Regions from separate parts of the Ferdinandcohnia sp. FSL W7-1320 genome, predicted to be linked through region 1. Evidence: riboswitches for the same ligand, from Rfam matches in the RefSeq annotation. Region 1 holds a riboswitch; each other region holds the start of a gene.
What was found. Region 1 has a riboswitch for cobalamin ahead of NST91_RS09965 (DUF4430 domain-containing protein). Riboswitches for the same ligand answer to the same signal wherever they lie in the genome.
Positions count from the first base shown of each region.

Region 2: linked by a shared signal. The riboswitch ahead of NST91_RS12230 (ABC transporter substrate-binding protein) and the one ahead of NST91_RS09965 (DUF4430 domain-containing protein) in region 1 are both predicted to bind cobalamin.
Region 3: linked by a shared signal. The riboswitch ahead of NST91_RS17350 (histidine phosphatase family protein) and the one ahead of NST91_RS09965 (DUF4430 domain-containing protein) in region 1 are both predicted to bind cobalamin.

Region 1 is NZ_JBBPAM010000001.1:1,981,942-1,986,180, forward strand. It holds gene NST91_RS09960 (ATP-binding protein) at 1-893, shown strand, start outside; cobalamin riboswitch at 995-1,219, shown strand; gene NST91_RS09965 (DUF4430 domain-containing protein) at 1,572-1,988, shown strand; gene NST91_RS09970 (ECF transporter S component) at 1,988-2,491, shown strand; gene sigX (RNA polymerase sigma factor SigX) at 2,603-3,151, shown strand; gene NST91_RS09980 (RsiX family anti-sigma factor) at 3,126-4,239, shown strand, end outside.
Region 2 is NZ_JBBPAM010000001.1:2,414,792-2,419,030, forward strand. It holds gene msrA (peptide-methionine (S)-S-oxide reductase MsrA) at 1-305, shown strand, start outside; gene NST91_RS12220 (Crp/Fnr family transcriptional regulator) at 486-1,169, shown strand; gene NST91_RS12225 (molybdopterin-dependent oxidoreductase) at 1,276-1,866, shown strand; cobalamin riboswitch at 2,085-2,287, shown strand; gene NST91_RS12230 (ABC transporter substrate-binding protein) at 2,464-3,456, shown strand; gene NST91_RS12235 (FecCD family ABC transporter permease) at 3,419-4,239, shown strand, end outside.
Region 3 is NZ_JBBPAM010000001.1:3,502,982-3,507,220, forward strand. It holds gene NST91_RS17345 (ethanolamine ammonia-lyase subunit EutB) at 1-726, opposite strand, end outside; partial or broken gene NST91_RS17350 (histidine phosphatase family protein) at 1,331-1,963, opposite strand; cobalamin riboswitch at 2,231-2,433, opposite strand; gene NST91_RS17355 (DUF6376 family protein) at 2,753-3,199, opposite strand; gene NST91_RS17360 (nucleotidyltransferase domain-containing protein) at 3,289-3,621, opposite strand; gene NST91_RS17365 (Ger(x)C family spore germination protein) at 3,761-4,239, opposite strand, start outside.

The DNA.
Region 1 (4,239 bases):
GTATGTATCAGGACGTTGGTCAGGAGCTTCCACCAGAGGTCAAGGATTTATTTCAACGTTCCGTTACATTTGAAAAGGAGCAATTTATTGAAATTAGTCTTCAAGGTAGAACATGGGTTATTTTAATGAGTCCGCTTTACAATCAGACGTATATAAGGGGTGCCGTTGCAGTACTTCGCGATATGACGGAGGAAAGACGTTTGGACAAGCTACGTGAAGATTTTATTGCAAATGTTTCTCACGAACTGCGAACTCCGATCGCAATGCTCCAGGGCTATAGTGAAGCAATTATGGATGACATAGCGAGCTCCGAGGAGGAGCGAAAGGAAATTACCAAAGTCATCTATGATGAGTCATTAAGAATGGGTCGACTTGTCAACGAATTATTAGATTTAGCTAGAATGCAATCAGGGAATATTACCTTAAATAAAGAAAAAGTTGATTTCGATACCCTTATTAATCGTGTGATTCGGAAATTTCAAGGTTTAGCTAAGGATAATCAAATAACTCTAACTGCAAAAAAGGTAGACGAAATTGGTGAAATTTATATAGACTCTGATCGCATTGAGCAAGTTTTTACAAACTTAATTGATAATGCGATTAGACATACCGATGAAAATGGTCAGGTTGAAGTACATGTTACTGGTCAAGAAACCTCAATAAAAGTTGATATTAAAGATACAGGTTCTGGTATTCCAGAAGAAGATTTACCTTTTGTATTTGAACGTTTCTATAAAGCGGACAAGGCTAGAACAAGAGGGAAATCTGGTACTGGTTTAGGGCTTGCGATTGTAAAAAACATTGTTAGTGCACACAACGGGAATATATCAGTCCATAGTAAGCTTGGTGAAGGAACGACATTTACATTCGTAATCCCTCGAAAAAGTGAATAATTTGAAAGAACATGGCGAAGATTCTTGTTCCATAAGAAACAATTTCCTTGTAAAATAAAAACTCTTCTTGTAATATAGGGATTGTTAAATAGAAAATTAAATATTTATTGAATCTTAGGTGTCAGAGAATGTAGATATTTCTTTATTCTCTCTAAGACTTAAAAGGGAATCTGGTGTAAATCCAGAACTGCCCCCGCAACTGTAAAAGTGGACGAAATGAGAAAAACCACTGTATGACTGGATGGCAAATGCTGTTCAACATATGGGAAGGACTCAAAGTAGGAAGAAGCTTAAGTCAGTAGACCTGCCTAATTCATTCCTTTTTTAATTCTCCGGGGTGCGGGAATTTGCGTTAAAACACCATGCTTTTTTGTTGTTTTTCTGTTATATCTTCAAAGCTCACCCCAAGGGTGAGCTTTTATTATTTTATTCCGCAGAAGCAAGACACTTCTGCGAAATAAAATAATAGCCTCCGGCGGATAACACGACTTTTCAAAGGAAATTTTCGATCTGTAAGATCAAAGACTAAGAACGCCACATCCTGTGGCAACGTCTTTATGACCCACTTCCTGTGGGCCTAAAACTCGGGCGCAAATACGCCAAGGCGCATTTGATTCGATGTTAGGTGCATAACACACTTATTCATACACATATTTTAACAAAAGGGGAGCTAGAAACATGAAAAAACTATTAGTTTCTTTACTATCATTGGGAATTTTATTTGGATGCAGCAATGCCCCATCTACAAATGAATCTTCCAACAACAAAGCTGAAACTGTAGATAAAGAAGAAGCAGCAGAGATTGTTACAGTCGTTATATCCAAAAACAATGGTGAAGAAATCATTGAAGAAAAAGAAATTAAAATTGAATCAGGAAAAGAAGTTACAGTTATGGACATCATGGAAGCAAACTTTGACGTCGAAACACAATTCGATGGTGCTTTTGTTGCCAGCATTAATGGCGTTGCAGGAAGTGAAGAAGAAAAGACATCATGGTTTTATTCTGTTAATGGTGAAGAAGCTATGGTAGGAGCTAATGAATACAAATTAGAGCCTGAAGATAAGATCGAATTCGATCTCCATAAGTGGGAATAATGAATTTATCCGTTAAAAACTTAACGCTCTTATCGATGCTAATCGCATTGTCCGTTGTAGGTCGTATTACATTTACATTCCTTCCGAATGTTCAGCCTATGACAGCGATTATCGTGATAACTAGCTTATTTTTGGGTCCCATCTATGGTGTGATTGTTGCTGTTTTTGGTTCTATATTAACGAATCTTGTAATGGGAATGGGTTTATGGACTATTGGCCAAATCATAGCATGGGGGATAATTGGGTTAATCAGCGGTGCATTACGAAAGTATCGAGATCGAATTCCTGTCATATTATTAGCCATATATGCAGTATTCTGTGGTTTCTTATATGGCTTTGTCATCTCAATTCCTCTCTATTTATTCTCGGGTAAGTTCTTTGCCTATTACTTAGCTGGATTACCATTTGATATGAGTCATGCAATTGGAAACGGAGTATTTTTTCTCATACTATATCCAATCTTGAGATTACTATTTTTAAAAAATGTAACAATTGCAAAGTAAGGAAGAATATTACCAAAATATTCTTCCTTTTTTTATTAATTCATACTATATTGGGAGTGTAACTTTTTTTATAAAACATTCGACTAATGAAATGAACGGGAGGATTTGCAAATGGATTCCTTGTTTGAGGAACTATATGAAAAGTATCATCACGATGTCTTCTCCTTCTTATTTTATATGGTAAAAAATCGTGAACAAGCTGAAGATCTCGTTCAGGAAGTTTATATAAGAGTTTTAAAATCATATGATAGATTCGAAGGAAAAAGTAGTGAAAAAACATGGTTGTTTTCAATTGCAAGACATGTCGCGATTGATTCGTTCCGGAAACAAAAAGGGTGGAAACAGCGAATAATGGATTCCTTTGATTGGAGTCGTCAAGAGGTAAAAGATTTTGCACCACTTCCGGAAGAAATAGCATTGCAAAATGAACAAGTTCAAATGATGTACCGTTGCTTGGAAAACTGTACAACAGATCAGCGTATGGTACTGATATTACGATATATCCAATCACTTTCGATTGCAGAGACTGCTGAAGCTTTAGGGTGGACGGAGAGTAAAGTCAAGACAACTCAGCACAGAGGTCTAAAGGTATTAAAGAAGTATATGGAGGAATCAGGCGTAAAGGAGGGGATAGATGATGAAAAAATCAAAGTGGAGTGATGAACAACTCGAGCAGATGCTTACGCAAATGCCAGGTGTAAAAGACAAACGGAAGCCACAAGAGATTTATCAAAATATAACCCTTAAAATGAATAAGAAAAAGAGAAAAATGTGGCTTGTCCCTACCCTTGCATCTGCAGCAGCAGCGCTTCTATTATTCATCTTAGCTCCTTCTTTCATTAATAATATGAACAGTTCAAGCTTCGACTCAGCACAAATGGCAAGAGAAAATACAAACATTACTATGGATTCAGAGAATAGAGAAGCATCATCAAAGGACGAATCATTTAGCACATTGCAAAAAGAAGAGGAACCACAACAAGATGAAGAGGCTGGAATATATTCATTTGAGGGACAGCCAAGCAATAGTTACGCTGTAAAAACTGTAGGGGAAAATGAAGTCCTTCTAACATATGGTGTGTATTTGGGCGGTGTAATGTTTCCTTCTGTCGTTTCGGTAATCGTCGATTCTAACGGGGAAAATGTTGTTGAACAATGGCAAAAGACAGTTCCAAGAGTAAATGAAGTTATTCGTAAAAACAAGGAATGGGGCATTGACGAAATATCAAATTCATATTTTGAGGATTTTTCAGAAGTTGTAACGAAAGACAATTCAAAAGCTGTAAGGGTGGACGTAAATAACTCAATTAATACTGAGTCTTTTGCTACTGCTGAAGCTGCAGAATTTTCACATACAATTAGTTCGTTCCGTTATTTGTTAGAAGACTATCAACATGTTGAACTTTTCCAAAATAATCAACAAGGAATTACTATCGGGCAAACGGGTATCATTGAGAATTATATTGATGTTGAAAAAGATACCAAAAAGGCATACCTGTATTATATAAATGATAGTTCAGACCGCAAAATATTAGCTTTAACTTATGAGGATTTTAATACGATTGAACAAGCACTGGAAGCTATGAAAGTGGAGGCTAAACAAGGCGATTATAACCTACATCCACCAATTATATCTGAAATTAAACAAATTAAAGCAGATGGTTCTAATTTAGAAATTCATTTTAGTGATGACTCGGACTTAGAGAATACAGATAATTATATCCTTATGCTAGATGCAATTATGCTAA
Region 2 (4,239 bases), 430 kb from region 1:
ATATCGTTTCTGGAAAACCATTATTTAGTTCATTGGACAAATTTGACTCCGGGTGTGGATGGCCTAGCTTCACAAAGCCTATTAAGCATCAAGAAGTCCTTGAAAAACTAGATACGTCCCATGGGATGAGACGCATTGAAGTCAGAAGCTCATCAGCAGACTCTCATTTAGGACACGTATTTGATGATGGACCACGTGATAAAGGCGGGCTTCGATATTGCATTAACTCTGCAGCACTTAAATTTATCCCAACTGAAAAGCTAAATGAAGAAGGCTATGGGGAATACCTTCGGTTATTTAAATAATTTAGAAAACGTTCCTGGAGACTTCTCTAGGACGTTTTTTTATATTTAAAGCATCAATGCTACAATGGATATGGTTTTACATATATTATCAGGTGATTGTAAATGCAAAGAAGAAATCGATCTATTTACTGGTTTTTGATTATGAAATGATTATAAAACGGTATAACGGGGAGTGAAGACATGGATAAACTCATGTTGCTTTCACAAATTAATTTACTAGATGAGCTACCAGAAGAGGAATTAAAGAAGTTAGACGAAGTAACGGTAACCGTCCCTATTAAAAAAGGTACAATTATCTTAAGTCCGACTCAACAAATGAGGTCGTTGTTTTTCTTGAAAAAAGGACAGGTTCGTTTATATAAGATATCCTCAACAGGAAAGGAATTCACAATTGATCTTTTAAGTGAAGGTAATATCTTTGGAGAAACTTCTAGTTTTTCCTTAACAGAATCTAACATTTATGCAGAAGCGATGGTTGATTCCTATGTTTGCTCGCTAGCAAAGGAGCGTTTTGAACAGTTACTACGTCAACATCCCGATATTTCGTTAAAACTTATAACTATACTGACCTCAAAGTTAAAAGAAGTGTACGAAATAACAGAAAGCATTGCTTATAAAGATGTCAAATATCGAATTCTTTTACTTTTTATGCAGTTAAGTAACCGATTTGGTGTAAGAAGTGGGGAATGGCAAACAGTTGAGGTCAAGATTACTCAGCATGACATCGCAAGTATGATCGGGTCATCAAGAGAAACTGTTAGTTTATTATTAGGAGAATTAGAAAGGGAACAAGTCATTGCAAGGAAGCCATTAAAAATTAATACAGCTCTGGCTAAGAAAGTGTATGGGGTAGAGGAGGGGTAATCAATACCTACTTTCATATCATGTTTATAAAGGAAAAGGCTTGGAGCATACTATACAAAGCACAGTGATTTAAGTAGCGTTAAAAATGAAAAAGGGGTGGTGTAAGATGAAAAGGCAGCTTCCACCTGGGCAATTTGAAACAGAAAAATGGCCAATTCTGCACACAGGGGATGTTCCCGAGTTTAATGAAATCACATGGAATTTCAGACTTTTTGGAGAAGTGAAGCAAGAAAAGTCCTTATCCTATAAGGAATTCATGGAGCTTCCAAAAACCATATCAACCGTAAACATGCATTGTGTTACCACATGGTCTAAATTTGATACAACTTTTGAAGGCATTGCGCTTAGAGAGTTATTGAAATTAGTTGAAATGAATGAAAGCGTAAAATACATCAAAATTTACGGTTACTCCAATAGGGAGAGATTTGGTTATTCTGCAAACTTACCGCTAGAGCCTTTATTAGGGGACGATTCTTTATTTGTATTCCGATGGAAGGATAAAAATCATGAATGGCAAGATATTGATCTAAAACATGGTTATCCACTACGGTTTATTCCACCAGAAGAATTTTATCTATGGAAAGGCACAAAGTGGGTTTCAGGGATAGAGTTTATGAAGGAAGACGAGGCTGGTTATTGGGAAGAGCGTGGCTATTCGATGACGGCCAATCCATTTAAAGAAGAGCGATACCGTTAACACAGTTAAGTACATAAACTTTTTTATACTTTGCTTCCCATTAAATAAAATAGACGTGTTTATCGGCACGTCTATTTCCTATTAAATGATTGATTCTCAAAGGTTTTCTTCAACTGTATTGGTTAATTCTATTATACTTCATAAAAGGAACTGACATGACCTTAACTCCTATTTACAAAACAATAGGGTTGTATTATAATTTCTCAGAATACAAAAAAATGAATATTTCGCAAATAGGTTTCTTACCATTCTTCTAATGAGAGAATGTGAGACTAAGAGGGAAGTTGGTGTAAGTCCAACACGGTCCCGCCACTGTAAGCGAGGAGGAAGGTTACAAATATCCACTGTGTAAGTAACATGGGAAGGAGTAACCGACCGTTGATTCGCAAGTCAGGAGACCTGCCTATTTTGTTTTTTAAGCTTCCTCGAGGAAAGGAACGTTTAAAGTGCAAATAAATGATCATATGATACTATATTTGTTATATTAGGATTGCTTTATTGGAGTTCTAAGCAAATAACCTTTATTATGCCTTTACGAAACGCTCTTCCTGTGGAATGGCGTTTTTTTGTGTTCAAAATTTGAAGGGGGATAAAAAAATGAAGGAAATGTTGAAAAAATGGGGTCTGTTTAGTCTTATTTTTCTTTTTACCATGGGTATTGTTGCAGGTTGTGGTACAAAAGAAAAAACGGCTCAAGATGAAAAGGCTCCAAAAACCGTTGAAAATGTTGAAGGGGAGAACGCTAATCAAGAGTTCCCTATCACGATTATAGACAGTGCTGATCGAGAAGTTACGATTGATGAAGAACCTGAATCAATTGTCTCCATACAGGCAAGTAATACAGAAATTGCATTTGCACTTGGCCTAGGAGAAAAAATCATTGGAGTTTCGGATTACGATAATTATCCATCAGAAGCACTTGAAATACAAAAAGTAGGTGCACAGGATATCAATGCAGAATTGGTTCTTTCACTTCTTCCGGACCTAGCTCTTGTTACTGATTATCATTACAATACACATCCTGAAATATTAAAGCAGTTTGAAGATGCAGGAATTGATGTGATTGTCGTTGGAAGTGCTTCTTCATTTGAAGATGCGTATGAACATATAGAAATGATTGGGAAAGCTACAGGAACTGCGACTGAGGCAAACGAAATTGTGACAAATATGAAGCAACGCTTTGATGAAATCAAGGAAAAAGCTTCAGCTATTACAGATAAAAAGAAAGTCTGGGTTGAGGTTTCGCCAGCACCAGATATTTTTACAACAGGAACCAATACGTTTATTCATGAAATGCTTGAGGCAATTCAAGCTATTAATGCAGCAGAGGAGCATGAAGGGTGGGTACAGTTAACAGAGGAGGAAATTGTCCAATTAAATCCTGATGTCATCATTACAACGTATGGCTACTACATAGATAATCCAACTGAAGAAGTATATGGGCGTGAAGGCTGGTCTGAAGTTCCTGCAGTTAAAAATAAACAGGTCTTTGATGTTGATAATGATACGGTTACGAGACCAGGTCCTCGGTTAATTGAAGGAGTCGAGACTCTTGCGAAGCTTATTTATCCAGAAGTTTTTAATAAATAAAATTACGTGGTTATATATTCTAAGTGGAGGGTTTGTACTTAGTACAGCCCTCCTAGGCGTATTCATTAGTAGTGTCCACGTGCCTGTTCCAACCATTTTACATATTGTGCTAGACAACACATTTGGTTGGGGCTGGCTTAATGAGGTTGCTAGAAATGAAGAAATGATCATTTGGAATATCCGATTACCTAGGGTATTGCTGGCATTTTTTGTTGGTGCGTCTCTTGGATTAGCGGGTGCAGCATTCCAAGGATTATTACGTAACCCATTAGCGGATCCATATACAATCGGGGTTTCATCTGGTGCATCTCTTGGTGCAGTAATTGTTTTATTTTTTCAGTTTACGATTTTGGGGTTAGGAAACTTTACTCTTCCTATTGTTGCAATCGTATGTGGTTTTATTTCACTCCTTATTGTATTCGGACTTGTTCGATTGAGTAGTCGAAGCTTAGCGATTGAAACCATTATCTTGGCGGGGATAATTGTAAGTTCTTTTATTGGAGCAGTTGTTTCCCTCATTATTTCACTAAGCGACCAAGATTCAATGACTCAAATTATCTATTGGTTATATGGAAGTGTAGGACTAAGAGGCTGGAGTCATGTTCAGTTGATTCTTCCATTTATGTTGTGTGGTTCCTTTATTTTGTTCTACCATTACCGGGAGTTGAATGCGTTAGCTCTTGGGGAGGAGGCGGCAGATCATATTGGGGTTGATGTGAAGAAAGGAAAGTTGTATATCCTAATCGGAGCCTCATTATTAACGGGAGCCGCAGTTGCAGTGTC
Region 3 (4,239 bases), 1.5 Mb from region 1:
GATTCCACTTGGTGCCCCTTTTTCAATAGCTTTCATTTGAGTGGCAATATGTGCTAATACACAATTTTGTGTCGGAATTTCCCACTGCCTCATAAAATCATGTGTCATGTGTAAAATCCTAGATACAGATTCTACTGAATCGTTATTAGGATTGACTCCAATTACTGCATCCCCTGCCCCGTACGAAAGTCCTTCCTTTAAAGAAGCAAGAATTCCTTCTAGATTGTCATTTGGATGGTTAGGCTGACAGCGAAAAGCTAAACGGCCTTGTTCCCCAATTGTTGTGTTGCAGTGAGCAGTCGGTCTAACTTTCTGTGAAGCCATCACCAAATCGATACTGGACATTAACTTTGCAACAGAAGAAATCATTTCACTCGTTAGCCCTTTACTAATTCGTAGCAGTTGGGAAGAACCTGTGTTGTGCGAGAGGATGTATTCCCTTAATTCACCAACTGTCCAACCCGAGATTTCTTGATAAATATATTGATTAATATCATCATAGATAATCCTTGTCACTTCGTCTGATTCATATGGAATCACTGGTTCCTTGTAAATGTCCTTTAAGGTTAACTCACTTAAAACAAATTTTGCTGCCATACGCTCCAAATTCGAACGAGCTGCAATACCCGCCATAATATCCCCAGATTTCTCCTCACTTGCTTTTGCTAAAATTTCTTTAATGGACTGAAATTGATACACTTCATTTTTCAATGTACATTTAAACATCTTTAAGCCTCCAATCTATTTACTCTTCTTCACAATTCAGGATTCAGAAAGCGCTAACAATAATAAGTTAAATAAAAAAGGCACCTTAACAACAAGCCATAAAAATGGCTTCAGTTAAGGCACCTTTACCTGAACGTTTCACTTTTTAACAATTATAGCAAAGAGTGTAAAAACTTGAAAGGTTGTTTTTCGTAATGTTATATAATTGCAGGTTTGATCACTTTTCTATTTTATTCGACCGATAATCCATTCCAAACAATTTATATTTTTTCAGAGACCCCGGTAGCATCTTAAGCAATCCAACCGGCAATTTCTCGCAGTCTGCTTTCGACCTTTTAAAGCGGAACAACTCCTTTACCAATCTCTAACATAACGAGGGACGATTCAATTGTTACGTTTTTGTTTTTCGTTAAGCAAGGTCTCCAAAATTTCCATAAACCTACTTCGAATGTCGTCATTGTTTTGGTATTCGTAAGCTCAGCTGCAATCCATTTTTCCCGTCCCTCTTATACCAAGGTAGTTTCGGGCTCCCATTTTGTTTTCCAATCTCGGAGCGAATTACCATCATAGGCTATTATCCGGCTACATCGGTTATTCTCTTCTCCTACTTACTTCCTTCCCGAGAAGGCACCGCCAATAACGAGTTGCATTTCCAGTCCCCTTCATACTGCATTGATAATAAAACACCCTGACCATGTGAAACCGAATCCTCCCAAAAGGTTTTTAAAGCTAAGTATTTTGATACTATGTAGCGAATGACACCCACATGGGTAATGACAAGAATATGCTTCCTCTCATTAGTTGGACGTTCCATTACTTGTAGAAATAAATCATGGAGAAAGGCATCAATTCTTGATTTGAAGGTTTCCGCTGCCTCACCGTTTGGTATTGGTATTGCTTCCCAATCATCAAGCCACTCCTGCTAACGTGGCTCATTTTTTAAGTGATGATATGTTTTTCCCTCCCAATCACCAAAGTCTATTTCTCTTAATCTTGAATCTATAGTAGCTTCCGTCGAAATATTTAAATAATCAAATGTTTCTTGGCACCGTCGTAAATCACTAGTAAAGATAGAATCAAATTCCTGCTTTACTAAATCTCTTTTTAACTCTAAAAGTTGATGTAGTTCACTTTTTATAACTTGTCGGTCCGCATGCCCTAAATACCGTTTTTCCTGATTCCAGTCGGTTATCCCATGACGAACGAGAAATAAGTCCACATTATAGCAAGTCCCCATAATTCGCCTCCTTCTATTACGGTACCAAGTAAATCTCCATCTGTGCCTTTAAGATCCCATTATCGATCTGATAATAGAAGAACAAAACTCAATTAGCTATTTTCCCCTCCTGTTTTTGAACGCCCAAAAACGCTTTCCCTCAGGAAAGCGTTGTGAAAAGGCAATTTATATACTGCTCGTATATAAAACTTGCAATCTATCTATTAAATAGCAAACATATATTATTTAGAGATTGCCGCTCTTTAAACATTCCTTTCCTCGAGGAAGCTTAAACAAAACAAATAGGCAGGTCTCCTGACTTGCAAATTAACGGTTGGATACTCCTTCCCATGCTAGTTGCACAGTGGATAAAACGTAACCTTCCTCCTTGCTTACAGTGGCGGGACCGTGTTGGAATTGCACCAACTTCCCTCTTAGTCTTAATTGGCTCACTAGGAGCACATTAAGAAACCTATTTGTTAATATTCGTTTTTTTATTCTAACTGCATTATAGTCCAATCATATACATTTGTAAAATATTGTTACTTCCGAAGCAAAGTAAATCGTAAGGTAATTTGAACCTACTTAAATTACTTTAGTTACATATGGTATTCGGATAAACACTATCAAAATAGACCTTATGTTAATCCAATGATTCTACGGTAGATTAGAGATTGCCATTCACGTCCACCCCATCTATCCAGTAAAGTCTCCTTACACTATATATATTTAAAAATATTTTAATCTCTAAAGTAAAAACTGTGACAATCATAAAATAGTTGTCACAGCCATTTATTTTAGAGCAATGTTTTATTCACCCAACTGTTGAATTTGATCTATTGTATTCGTTACATTCTGCAACGTTTGAAATAACTCACTATTTTCGAGTAGAGCTGGATCTAATTGTCCATTTTCGATATTATCTAAATAAAGGTTAATGCCTTCCTCTGCTTGCTGGTTATAATCAACGATTTGTTGATGAAGGTCCTCTGCGACTCCTGGTGGCTGAAGTGAGTTAAATGAATCCATGTCTTCCTGCATTTCAGTTAGCATTGTTTCAAGATCTGCTCTTGCTTGCTCATCGGTAACAGCCTGTTCTGCTAGGCTAGGAGCCTCGTTAACAAAAGTACTAACCTCATTGACATAATCTGTTGCCTCATTCACATACGATAATGTATTATTAACATCCTCTAGGACGGAACAAGCCCCAAGAAATAGTAACCCTATTAAAGAAAAAACTAAAAATCGTTTCTTCACTCTATCCCCTCCTATTTTTTTCATACTATATATACGATACAAAACGGGAAAGGTTTCATTTTTCTTAAACTGACCCTTGTCTCCAAACTTTAGTAAAAATACGAATGATCAAAAAGAACAATGTGCTTGCGATTCCCGATTCCATCACCTTTCAAATCCCAATATGGTAAAAAGTCAACTTTGATATGGTCGATATATAGTGGTTCATCCATGAGATGATGAAAAACATCATCTTCTCGTTCAGTTCCACTATATTCGATGACAATATCCAAATCACTTTCGGCATGAAAATTGCTGTATAAACGACTCCCGATAATGGCTATCTTTATTATTTCAAGATCAAAATCGTCAAGTGTCTCGTTAACATGAGACATGATCATTGATGCTATTTCACTCTTGGAATATTGACTTAACCCGTACACCTCAACAGTACCCAGAAAGACACCTCTATTCTTCTTTTAAATAATGTATACAACTTTAGTAGTAACCGTGTGTCCCAATTTTTAGTTTTTCCTTTAGGACACTCATCACTTATTGACTGTCCACTCTGTGTGATAACCATTAAGAAGTAATGAGGTAACCTTGGTTTTGAATGTCTACATTAAATTGGATATCCATTTTCAAATTTGTATAGTATTTTGTTCTCCAATTTTTTAATTCCTTACGTGTTAATTCTCTCCGAAAGAATTGACCTATTCCAAAAATATCTGCCTTATTCTCTTTTGTTTTTGAAATCATATTGTTAAATCGTTCACTAAGTGCTTGGTTTAATTCCCTTTTAATTTCATTTAGAGACGGCTCTCCTCTTGTTTCCAATATCACTACCTTCAACTTAATTTTGCTTTTTAAGAAGGGTTGGTTGTTATGCATCGAACCTTTGTGGTGGATTGAATTATTAACAATCCGAACAGTTGCTTTTTCCATAACCTCAATTTCTCCTGAACTACTTTCGCCTTTAAAAATATTATATAATAGCGTTTCATCCGGACTTATTTGATCTACCATTTTCCCATTTTTAACGATGGCTGATCCTATTTGTT